Regions from separate parts of the Streptomyces sp. SCSIO 30461 genome, predicted to be linked through region 2. Evidence: riboswitches for the same ligand, from Rfam matches in the RefSeq annotation. Region 2 holds a riboswitch; each other region holds the start of a gene.
The links. Region 2 has a riboswitch for cyclic di-AMP ahead of V1460_RS05450 (transglycosylase family protein). Riboswitches for the same ligand answer to the same signal wherever they lie in the genome.
Positions count from the first base shown of each region.

Region 1: another riboswitch for cyclic di-AMP. It lies ahead of V1460_RS32600 (NlpC/P60 family protein); the one in region 2 lies ahead of V1460_RS05450 (transglycosylase family protein).
Region 3: another riboswitch for cyclic di-AMP. It lies ahead of V1460_RS14300 (LysM peptidoglycan-binding domain-containing M23 family metallopeptidase); the one in region 2 lies ahead of V1460_RS05450 (transglycosylase family protein).

Region 1 is NZ_CP146101.1:7,270,399-7,273,599, reverse strand. It holds gene V1460_RS32605 (hypothetical protein) at 115-468, shown strand; gene V1460_RS32600 (NlpC/P60 family protein) at 563-1,699, opposite strand; cyclic di-AMP (ydaO/yuaA leader) riboswitch at 1,706-1,896, opposite strand; gene pcrA (DNA helicase PcrA) at 2,148-3,201, shown strand, end outside.
Region 2 is NZ_CP146101.1:1,189,788-1,192,988, forward strand. It holds gene V1460_RS05445 (lytic polysaccharide monooxygenase) at 1-534, opposite strand, end outside; gene V1460_RS05450 (transglycosylase family protein) at 862-1,491, opposite strand; cyclic di-AMP (ydaO/yuaA leader) riboswitch at 1,497-1,704, opposite strand; gene V1460_RS05455 (ferric reductase-like transmembrane domain-containing protein) at 2,597-3,201, shown strand, end outside.
Region 3 is NZ_CP146101.1:3,231,193-3,234,393, forward strand. It holds gene V1460_RS14295 (tyrosine-protein phosphatase) at 1-759, opposite strand, end outside; cyclic di-AMP (ydaO/yuaA leader) riboswitch at 1,168-1,321, shown strand; gene V1460_RS14300 (LysM peptidoglycan-binding domain-containing M23 family metallopeptidase) at 1,326-2,321, shown strand; gene V1460_RS14305 (IS1182 family transposase) at 2,532-3,201, opposite strand, start outside.

The DNA of each region.
Region 1 (3,201 bases), 6.1 Mb from region 2:
ACCTGGGGGAGGACGCTAGACCGACCTGGTGAGCGGATGGGTCGACATGACCGGTATTGATGGAAGTCGGCCCGCTATAGTCGGTTTCCGATCGGGGGGCTAGGCTCCGGTGCCATGGACGTACTCATCAATGTCTTCGTCGCGCTGCACATCATCGGTATCGCCGCGCTGCTCGGTGGTTTCCTGACCCAGATGAAGGCGATGGGCGCCGGGACGGCCCGCTTCACCCCGGCGATGCTCCACGGGGCACTGACGATGCTGGTCACGGGTGTGGCGCTGGTGGGGCTCAATGAGGCGGACGACCAGACGGTGAACAACCTCAAGGTCGGCATCAAGCTCGCGGTGCTGGTGGTGATCCTCGGGCTCGTCTATGTGAAGCGGGACGAGGAGCGGGTGGACAAGGCGGTGTTCGGCGCGGTCGGCGTCCTGACCGTCGCCAACATCTTCATCGCGACTCTCTGGACCTGAGCCGAGCTGACCCGTCCTCGACCTGACCTGGCAGGCAACGGGCGCCCCTCACGACGAGGGGCGCCCGTTGCGTCGTTCGGGGCGCGGTTCGGGATCAGACCGGCCGCACACTCCCGTGGATCGGCATGTGGTAGATCGACTCCTCGCGGATGTTCGCACCCGGCTTCGGGGCATGGATCATCTGGCCGTTGCCGACATAGATCCCGACGTGGCTGATGTCGTCGTAGAAGAACACGAGGTCACCGGGCACGAGGTCCTTGGCCGCCACCCGCTGCCCCACCTCGACCTGATCCCAGGTGGTGCGGGGCAGATCGACACCGGCGGCGCGCCAAGCGGCCTGGGTGAAGCCGGAGCAGTCGTAGGAGCTGGGGCCCGTCGCCCCCCAGACGTACGGCTTGCCCAGCTGGGTGCGTGCGAAGGACAGCACCTTCTGAGCCTTGGCGGCGTACGAACCGGCGGCCGTGCTCGTGCCGGTGCCCTCCTGCTGCGGTTGTGCCCGCTGTTCGGTTTCGGCCTCGGCCGCCGCCCTGGACTCAGCTTCGGCCTGGGCCTTCGCCTCGGCCTTGCGACGGGCCTTCTCCTCCTGCCGGCGCTCAAGCTCCGCGAGCCGTGCCTTCTCCTCCGCCGTCAGCGTCCCCAGCAGCTCCCGCGCGTCGGCGAGCTTGCGCTGCACCGTCTCCTTGGTGGTGCGCAGCGACGCCTGCGAGGCGCTGAGCGCATCCAGGCTCCAGGTCGCCTCCGCGCGTTGCTCCGTCGCCGCGGACCGCTGCTCCTCGAAATCGGTGACCGCCTCGCGCTGCTCCTCGGAGAGCCGGTCCGTCAGACGCGTCTGGTCGAAGTACTGCTGGGGGCTGTCCGAGAGGAGCAGCGCGGCGGTCGGCGTGACCGTGCCCGCGCGGTACTGGGCGGTGGCGTACGATCCGAGCGCGCGCCGGGCTTCGTTAAGGGACTCCGTGCGCTCCGCGTCGTCGTCGAGTAGCCGGTCCACCTTGCGGCGCTGCTGCGCCGTTTCCTCTTTCGCGCGGTTGTACTGCTGAGTCGCGGTGCCGGCCTGGCGGTAGAGGTCGTCGACCTTCTTCTGGACCTCGTCGACACTGGGCCGCGGTTCGGCCCGGGCACTCTGCGCGGAGAGCAAGGTCACTCCCGCGATGGCCGCCGTCGTGAACCCGACGGCGGGACTCTTCGTGCGTGTACCCGTACGGGCATGCGTCGCCTTGCGGTGCGATGCCAAGACGGCATCTCCTTCCGTTTGCCGCCTACCGGGTTAGCTGTCGGGTTCGGACGGAACGGAAGGTTGTCCTACGGGCCTTGCTGGGCTTGGCCCGATTCACCCCGGTGGAGCCCCTCTTGTGCTGGTCGGCGCAGGAGGGTTGGGTCCCCGGTTCCTCACTTTCCTTGCGGAATGGTCGGATTCGGCGCGAGCGGCCCGATTGGCGTTTGTCGCCGCGGGGGTACGGGCTGCCTGGGCGAGCACGCTAGCCAAACTGTGGCGCTCTTGTGAAGGTCGGTGCGCATTATGTCCGATACATTTCCGTGACCTTGGCGTGTCGTGGCCGCAACTTCACTTATCGTGACCGGGGTAGCCGGGTCGGACATCGGTGGGACTTTGGCGGGATCGAAGCGGGGGATCGGGGGGAAGGCGACGGACTGTCGGTGCGGCGGCCTAGACTCGTAGAGCGATGAGCAGCCTCTTTGACGAAAGCTTCCTGGCCGGCCTCCAGCGCTCGGCGGCCTCGGAGGAACCCCCGCCTCCGGAGCGCGACGAGTACGACGAGCCGGACGAGCCGGACGAGCATGGCCCCGCCGAAGAAGTCCCGCACGACCTCTTCGACGGGCGCTTCGACGTGCCTCCGACCAGGGACGAGTACTACCGCAGCGGTGTTCCGCGCCCGGCCGTGGACCCCGCCGCGCTGCTCGACGGGCTGAACGAGCAGCAGGGTGCCGCCGTCGTCCACACCGGCTCGCCCCTGCTCATCGTCGCCGGAGCCGGCTCCGGGAAGACCCGGGTGCTGACCCACCGGATCGCGCATCTGCTGGCGACCCGCAATGTGCACCCAGGGCAGATACTGGCCATCACCTTCACCAACAAGGCCGCCGGCGAGATGAAGGAACGGGTCGAGCAGCTCGTGGGCCCGCGCGCCAACGCGATGTGGGTGTCCACCTTCCACAGTGCCTGCGTCCGCATCCTGCGTCGCGAGAGCAAGAAGCTCGGTTTCACGTCGTCGTTCTCGATCTACGACGCCGCCGATTCCAAGCGGCTGATGGCCCTGGTCTGCCGTGATCTCGACCTCGACCCGAAGAAGTTCCCGCCGAAGTCCTTCAGCGCCAAGATCTCGAACCTGAAGAACGAGCTGATCGACGAGGAGGCCTACGCCGATCAGGTCGCGGGGGGCGCCCTCCAGGCCGGAGGCGGCTTCGAGAAGACCCTGGCCGAGGCGTACCGGATGTACCAGGCGCGGCTGCGCGAGGCGAACGCCCTGGACTTCGACGACATCATCATGACCACCGTCCATCTGCTCCAGGCGTTCCCTGACGTCGCCGAGCACTATCGGCGCCGCTTCCGCCACGTCCTGGTGGACGAGTACCAGGACACCAACCACGCCCAGTACACCCTGGTGCGCGAGCTGGTCGGCGAGGGGTACGAGGACCTGCCCGCCGCCGAACTGTGTGTCGTCGGTGACGCCGACCAGTCGATCTACGCCTTCCGTGGTGCCACGATCCGCAACATCCTCC
Region 2 (3,201 bases):
CGTCCCGTCGATGACGTAGTCGCCGTCCACCAGCTCCGGATCGGTGGCCTGCGCGAAAGGCTTCTCCTCCAGGTCCGACCATTTCAGCGGCTGCGTCGGGTCGTAGCTGTCCTTGGTGATGTACAGCTCGAAGGAGCCCTTGTGCGGCGCGGTCGCCTTGTAGCGGAAGGTGTGGCTGCCCGAGACGATATTCGACGCCGGCCAGTCGGCACGCGGCAGGTCCAGCCCCTTGTACTTGTCCCGGCCCGCGCTGCACAGCTCACCGTCGGGGATCAGATCCTGGTGGTTGCCCGCGGCGTTGGAGATGTTGACCTCGTTCCAGTCGTAGAAAGCCTGCGTGCCGCTCGCGGCGACCGCCGCCTTGCACGCGTCCGAGTCCGGGCTCTCCGGGTTCTCGGCGTAACAGGCGGCCACGCGACTCACGGGGTCCGTCATGGATCCGTGTGCGGCAGCCGGCGAAGCGGTCAGGCCGGTCATCGCAAGCGGGGCGATACCCAGGGCGACGACAACGGTCGCTTTGCGGCGAGGGGTCATGGTGGGTACTCCTTCAGCAGTGTTGGCTGGGGGAAGGACGCCGGACAGAACTCGGCTCCGGTGGCACGGCGCCGCAAACGGCAGCGGTACCGGATGGAGCTGAACCGGTCCGGCGACCAGCGAGCTGGAAGCGTGTCCAGATGGGCCGGCTCGTTCCGGACGGGACATGCGGGCCATCGGACGGAGGAGCGGCCGCCGCTGCGCCGGGTGCCGGGCTTCAACCCCACCTGGAGGGGCCTTTTCGCCCTAAACCGTCAACCTGCTTCGGGTGGGTGTACCCGGCCGCAGATGGAACGGCTCACCGATGACGCACCGTTCGGCCAACGGTCAGCCGTGACGCAAGCGCTGTCCGGAGTTGATCGGTTCGGTGTCCCTGACGGTGGGCCTGTCGGCCCCCGACAGCCTGTGCCAGCCGGCAGAGCCATGACGGATCTCGCCGCGCGCCTTGGTATGCGGCCGGGGGTTGGCCGAGGACGGGACGGACTCCTCCCCCGGGTCCCCCGGGGCATGGCTGTCCGCCGAATCCGTGGTGTCGGACGACGGCGCTTCGGAGGCGCCCACCGTACTGCTCGGGTTGATGTCAGGGGCTGGGCCGTCCGAGGTCAGGTCACCGGCCGAGGCACAGGCCCAAGCGCTGGGACCCTGAACGGCGAGCAGATTCTCGGCGACGGCGATCTGCTGGTCCTTTGTCGCAAGGTCGGCGCGCTCCGCGTACTCCAGGCCGCCTGCGGCCTCCCAACTGGACTGTGCGAACTGCAGGCCGCCGTAGTATCCGTTGCCGGTGTTGATCGACCAGTCGCCGCCTGACTCGCATTCGGCGACCTTGTCCCAGGTTTCGACCGAAGCGGCAGAGGCTGAGGTGCTCGCCATCAGCGGCAGGGCGGCCACGGTACCGGCGGTGCTGACGAAGGTGGCGAATCGGGCGAACTTCTTCGATACGCGACGATGCTTACCCATGGAGTTGATGTCCTCACCGATGCCTGCGAGGTTAGCTGTCGGGTTCGGACGTGAGTTGCCCGGCCAGACCGCGACGTGCGGTGTCAACGGCTTCACCCCGAGCCGGACCGGTCGCGACCGGCGCACGCGCTGCTGAGGCGCTACGCGGCATATGGTCGGCGGTCCGGCGGAAGACCTTGGGTCCCCCGCTCCTGCCAGCGGCGCTTTCGCGTCGTTTGCTTCCGTCGGTCGGTGGCAGGACTCGGCGTTCCGTTCCGACGGGGATCGCTGCTGCGAATGGCGAAACACTAAGCGCACCGTGCGTGGAGATCAAAGGTGCCGGCCCCGGACGCCGACGGCGCGGGCTTGCTTGGCGTATCGCAAGAACTGCAGGTCAGGAGGCGGCTGTCGGAGTTCCGTGAGCGCCCGTGCCGGCCTGCGGAGAGATCCATGTCACAAGGGCGAACCTGTCTGTGAAGCCGGATTGGCGTATTTCTTTTCGGGACGGCGCTGTTGGGTCGATGAGCCTTCTGTCGGCGTTACCGCATCGGCCCGTGGCGACACGGAAGACATCCTCGCCGGAGGTTCGTCAGATCCCTGTCCGCGACGCCCCCGGTCGCATCCGATCCACCTTCGGGTGCGAGCGTCGAATAACCGTGCCGGTGTCGACTCCGCGGCGATGCGCGCCGCACTCCGGACGAGCCGCCGCGCCTTGAGCAGGCATGCTGAATCTGCGGGTGTGCCGCGAATCCTCAGCCTGTTGTGCTGTATCCGGGTCCGTCTGAACGTCTTTTGCGAACATCACGGACACCGGGTCTGCGGTCGAGTCGAGAACCGGGCACGTCACACGGACATAGGTCGCATATACCGCACTTTGCGGGGATGAGGTCGATTGTATTGTCCTGATCTGATCCATATCCTCCCCCTGGGGGAGGTGCGGCGTGAGGACGTCGTGACCGTCTTTCCCCACAGTTGGATCGTGTATGGTCGCCGCTTCAGACGCTGGAGGGCGCTATCGCTTCGGAGTTCCCCGAAGGAGGACCAAGGGACTCCCGGACTTCCGAGGCATTGAACTAGTGCATTGTCAGTTCCTGCATCAAGGAATTCGCTACCAGGGATTTCAGGTATGCCCCGTAACTCACCCCCCTACGGCATGTGGAGCGCGGTTCGGCCGGCTGCCGTACTCGCCGCATTGTTGTTGATCCTGGCAGTGGTCCTCGTGTACTCGCCGGATGCGTCGGCAGCGCCGTTCGCCGACCCGATCCCCGGCTCCCCTCTCGACGCCCGTCAGAAGGGGTTTCCGTATGACGTCGGCGTCCACGAGATCGCCCGGTTGGCGGCGCTCGTCGCCTACGGGCTGATGGTGGCCGCCGTGGTGTTCGGCGTGGTGTTGCGGCTGAGGTTCATGCAGCACCGGGTCAATCGGGCCACGATCCACGGGGCGCATATGACGCTGGGTCTGTCCGCACTGATCTTTGCAGTCGTGCACGGAATGACCTTCCTCTACCAGCCCGTCTGGGGCATGGGTCCGACAGAACTCATCGTGCCGTTCGCCGGAGGGCTCCAGAGGATCCCCGTGGGGCTCGGAATCCTGGGGACCGAACTGTGCATCGCGGTCGGCTGCTCTGTGTTGCTGCAGCGCAGGCTCGGCTACCACCGCTGGCTCAGGTTCCACCAGCTCGCCTACGCCGCATTCCTGCTGATATGGCTTCATATCTTCCTGGTGCACCC
Region 3 (3,201 bases), 2.0 Mb from region 2:
GCCGAGTCCCTCGGTCAGATAGCGCTCAGTGCCGCCCCAGGTCTCCTCGATGGTGTCGAAGGCGGCCGCCAGGTACTCCGCACGCGCGTCGAAGAGCGGTCGCAGCAGCTCCATGACCTCAGGGGACATTCCGGCCGGTGATGTGTCGCTGCGGCGCACCCTGTAGCGGCGGTGGGGGTCGTTCGACTTCAGATAGTCGGCCTCGATGGCGTCCCGCTCGACGCCGACCGCGAGCAGTGAGATCGCGATCGACAGGCCCGCGCGGTCCTTGCCCGCAGCACAGTGCATCAGTGCGGGGACGCTGTCCTCGGCCAGGGAGTGCAGGACCCGGCTGTGCTCGTCCGTCCGTTCGCGGACCATCTTCCGGTACGAATCGGACATCCGGTCGGCGGCCTTGCCCTCGGAGAGGATCGAGCGCAGCTGCTCCAGATCGCCGTCATGCACCATCCTCCAGAACTCGGCGCCGTCGGCGGGGTCGCTGAGCGGGATGTTCACGTTCCGCACCCCGGGCAGCTCGACATCGGGCCCCTCCAGCCTGTGGTCGGCGGAGTTGCGGAAGTCGAAGATCGTGTGGAGTGCGAGGGAAGTCAGGAACGCTGCGTCGTCGGCGGTGGCATGGGCGAGGTGCCCGCTGCGGAACAGCCTGCCGTGTCGCACCCGGCGCCCGTCCACGGTCGGCAGTCCACCCACGTCCCGGAAGTTGCGCACGCCCGAGAGTTCGGGCTCGGTCGAGGGGGCCTGGGGCAGCTGCTGTGTCACGGGGGCTCCTCCGTGTCTGCGGTGGGTGTCGCACGCCGACGGCGGTGTGCACCCGACCATACGACATGGATTCCCCAAAAAATCACCCCGCCCGATGCGCTCCTCTCTGGGTTGAATGCGGCTTGTGTCCGTTTTAGTTGATTAAGGCAGAGTGCACCCATTGGTAATGGGATGGTATTCCCGTCGTGAGCGGGATCATATTCGTGACGGTCCGTCGCCGTGTCTCCCCATCAAAACCCTTTGCCTATAAGGCGATCAAAGATCCGTAATCCACGCAGAGTGACCGTAAAATCCCCGTTGATATCGCGCGGGCGAATGCCGACTGAATAGCACTGCTTGTACGGCTCGTCCGACTCGCCTACGGTCACCGCAATCCGGTCGGACCGCCGAATCCTGCCGCCGACCGGAATTCCGCACACACCCACGCGTGGCAGGAGCGGGGGACCCAGGTAAGCCGCCGTCCCGGGATTCCGGACGGCTAGGGGTGTAGTCGCGCCTTCGCGCGGCCGGGCAGCTCCAGCCCGAATCCGACAGCTCACCTCGCAGGCGCCGGAGAGGAATTCGCCATGCCCGGACGGGGTAAGCACCGCCGACCGAAGACCAGCCCGCTCGCCCGCGGATTCGTTGCCGCGGGTACGGGTGGCGCCGCCATCGCACTACCGCTCATCGGCGCCGCGGGTGCGGCGCACGCCACGGGGCAGTCCGCTCCCACGGTCACCGCCGAACGCACCGCCGCCATCCGCCAGGCCGCAGTCCCACAGGCCGTCGCCGCACCGAAGTCGCCCAAGACCTACACGGTCGCGCCCGGCGACCACCTCTCCAAGATCGCCGTCGAACAGCGGGTTCGTGGCGGCTGGCAGAAGCTGTACGCCGACAACCGCGAGGCTGTCGGTGAGAATCCCTCGCTGATCCACCCGGGCCTCAAGCTCGCCCTCGGCGCCCCGGCGAGGGCCGCGGCCCCGGCGGAGCGCCCCGCCCAGGCGCCGGCGCGGCCGGACCGGGCCTCGCGCTCGGCCGACCGTACCGCCGACGCCCCCAAGACGGCCCCGACCGCCCCGCAGATCAAGTCCGAGGCCAAGGCCAAGGGTGAGTCCGCGGTCAAGGCCAAGGTCGAGGCTGCCGCGGCTCCCGAGGTCCCGGCCCCGCAGGACAAGGCGTCCTTCTACTCCGCCCCGGTCACCGGAGGTGTCAGCACCGCGTACCGCACCCCGGGTGCCCTGTGGTCCAGCGGCTACCACACCGGTCTCGACTTCATCGCCTCCACGGGCACCTCGGTCAAGTCCGTCGGTCCCGGCTCTGTCGTCTCGGCCGGTTGGGCGGGAGCGTATGGGAACCAGGTCGTCATCCGGCACACCGACGGCACCTACGCCCAGTACGCTCACCTCTCCGTCCTGTCCGTCTCGGCCGGACAGGACGTGAGCGGCGGACAGCAGATCGGCCTCTCCGGCTCCACCGGCAACTCCACGGGTCCGCACCTCCACTTCGAGATCCGCACCGCACCCGGCTACGGCTCCGACATAGATCCGCTGGCCTACCTCCGGAAGCACGGCGTCCGCCTCTGAACCACCTCTCCGACTGAGGCGACGTCTAGGTGACTGGTGTTAAGCGGGTCGTCCTGGGCGTGCGGTGTCGCCGTTGGGGGTGTCAGGGTCGTGGTTGCTGGCTGGTGGTCGGGCGGCGTGTGGGCGGTTCGTGGCCGTCGTGGGGGCTGTTGAGGGCTTGGCACGGCCGCGTGCGGGTCGTTTGCATGGTCCAGGGCGCCCTCGGGACGGTCAGCCGGCGGCGACCGCCCACTTGTCACTGCCTGTGGACATGATTCCGAGCACGCCGAGCCGCGCGACGTTGACGGCGGCGGCCAGCAAGGAGAAGTCGGCGGCGATCTTGGCCCGGCCCCGCACCCGGGCGCGGCGTCCGCCGTGTCGCCGCCGCATCAGGTGGGCGATCTTGCGTTCGACCTTGGGGCGGGTGGCCCGGTAGGCGGCCAGCCAGACGGGGTCCGCACTGCGAGCCCGGCCCCGGGCCAGGTGTTCTTCGTGAGGGCCGATGGTGATGACGCGTCCGTTCCTGGCGGTAGTGCACTGCGCCGCAAGGGGGCAGGCGGCGCAGGCGGTCTTGAAGCAGGCCGTCCCACCGCCATCAGACTTCGGGCGGATCGCGGCGGTCACCTGGTTCGGGCAGGTGACCTGCCCTGCCTCCAGATCGATGGTGAAGGCGTCCTTGGAGAACCGCCCACCGGGCGCGTTGGCCGCCTGCACCTTGACCATCACCCGGGCGCCCGCGTCGTCCAGCTCGGCCAGCAGCGGCCCGGTCCCGTAAGCGGCGTCGCCGTAGACTTCGGCCCGCGCCTGGTCTGCCTGCTCGGCGGCAGGTGGTTGGAGAACGTCGGCGAGCAGGTCGGCGGCGGGCTCGGCATCGCCGGCGTTGCCCGCCGTGACCTCGGTC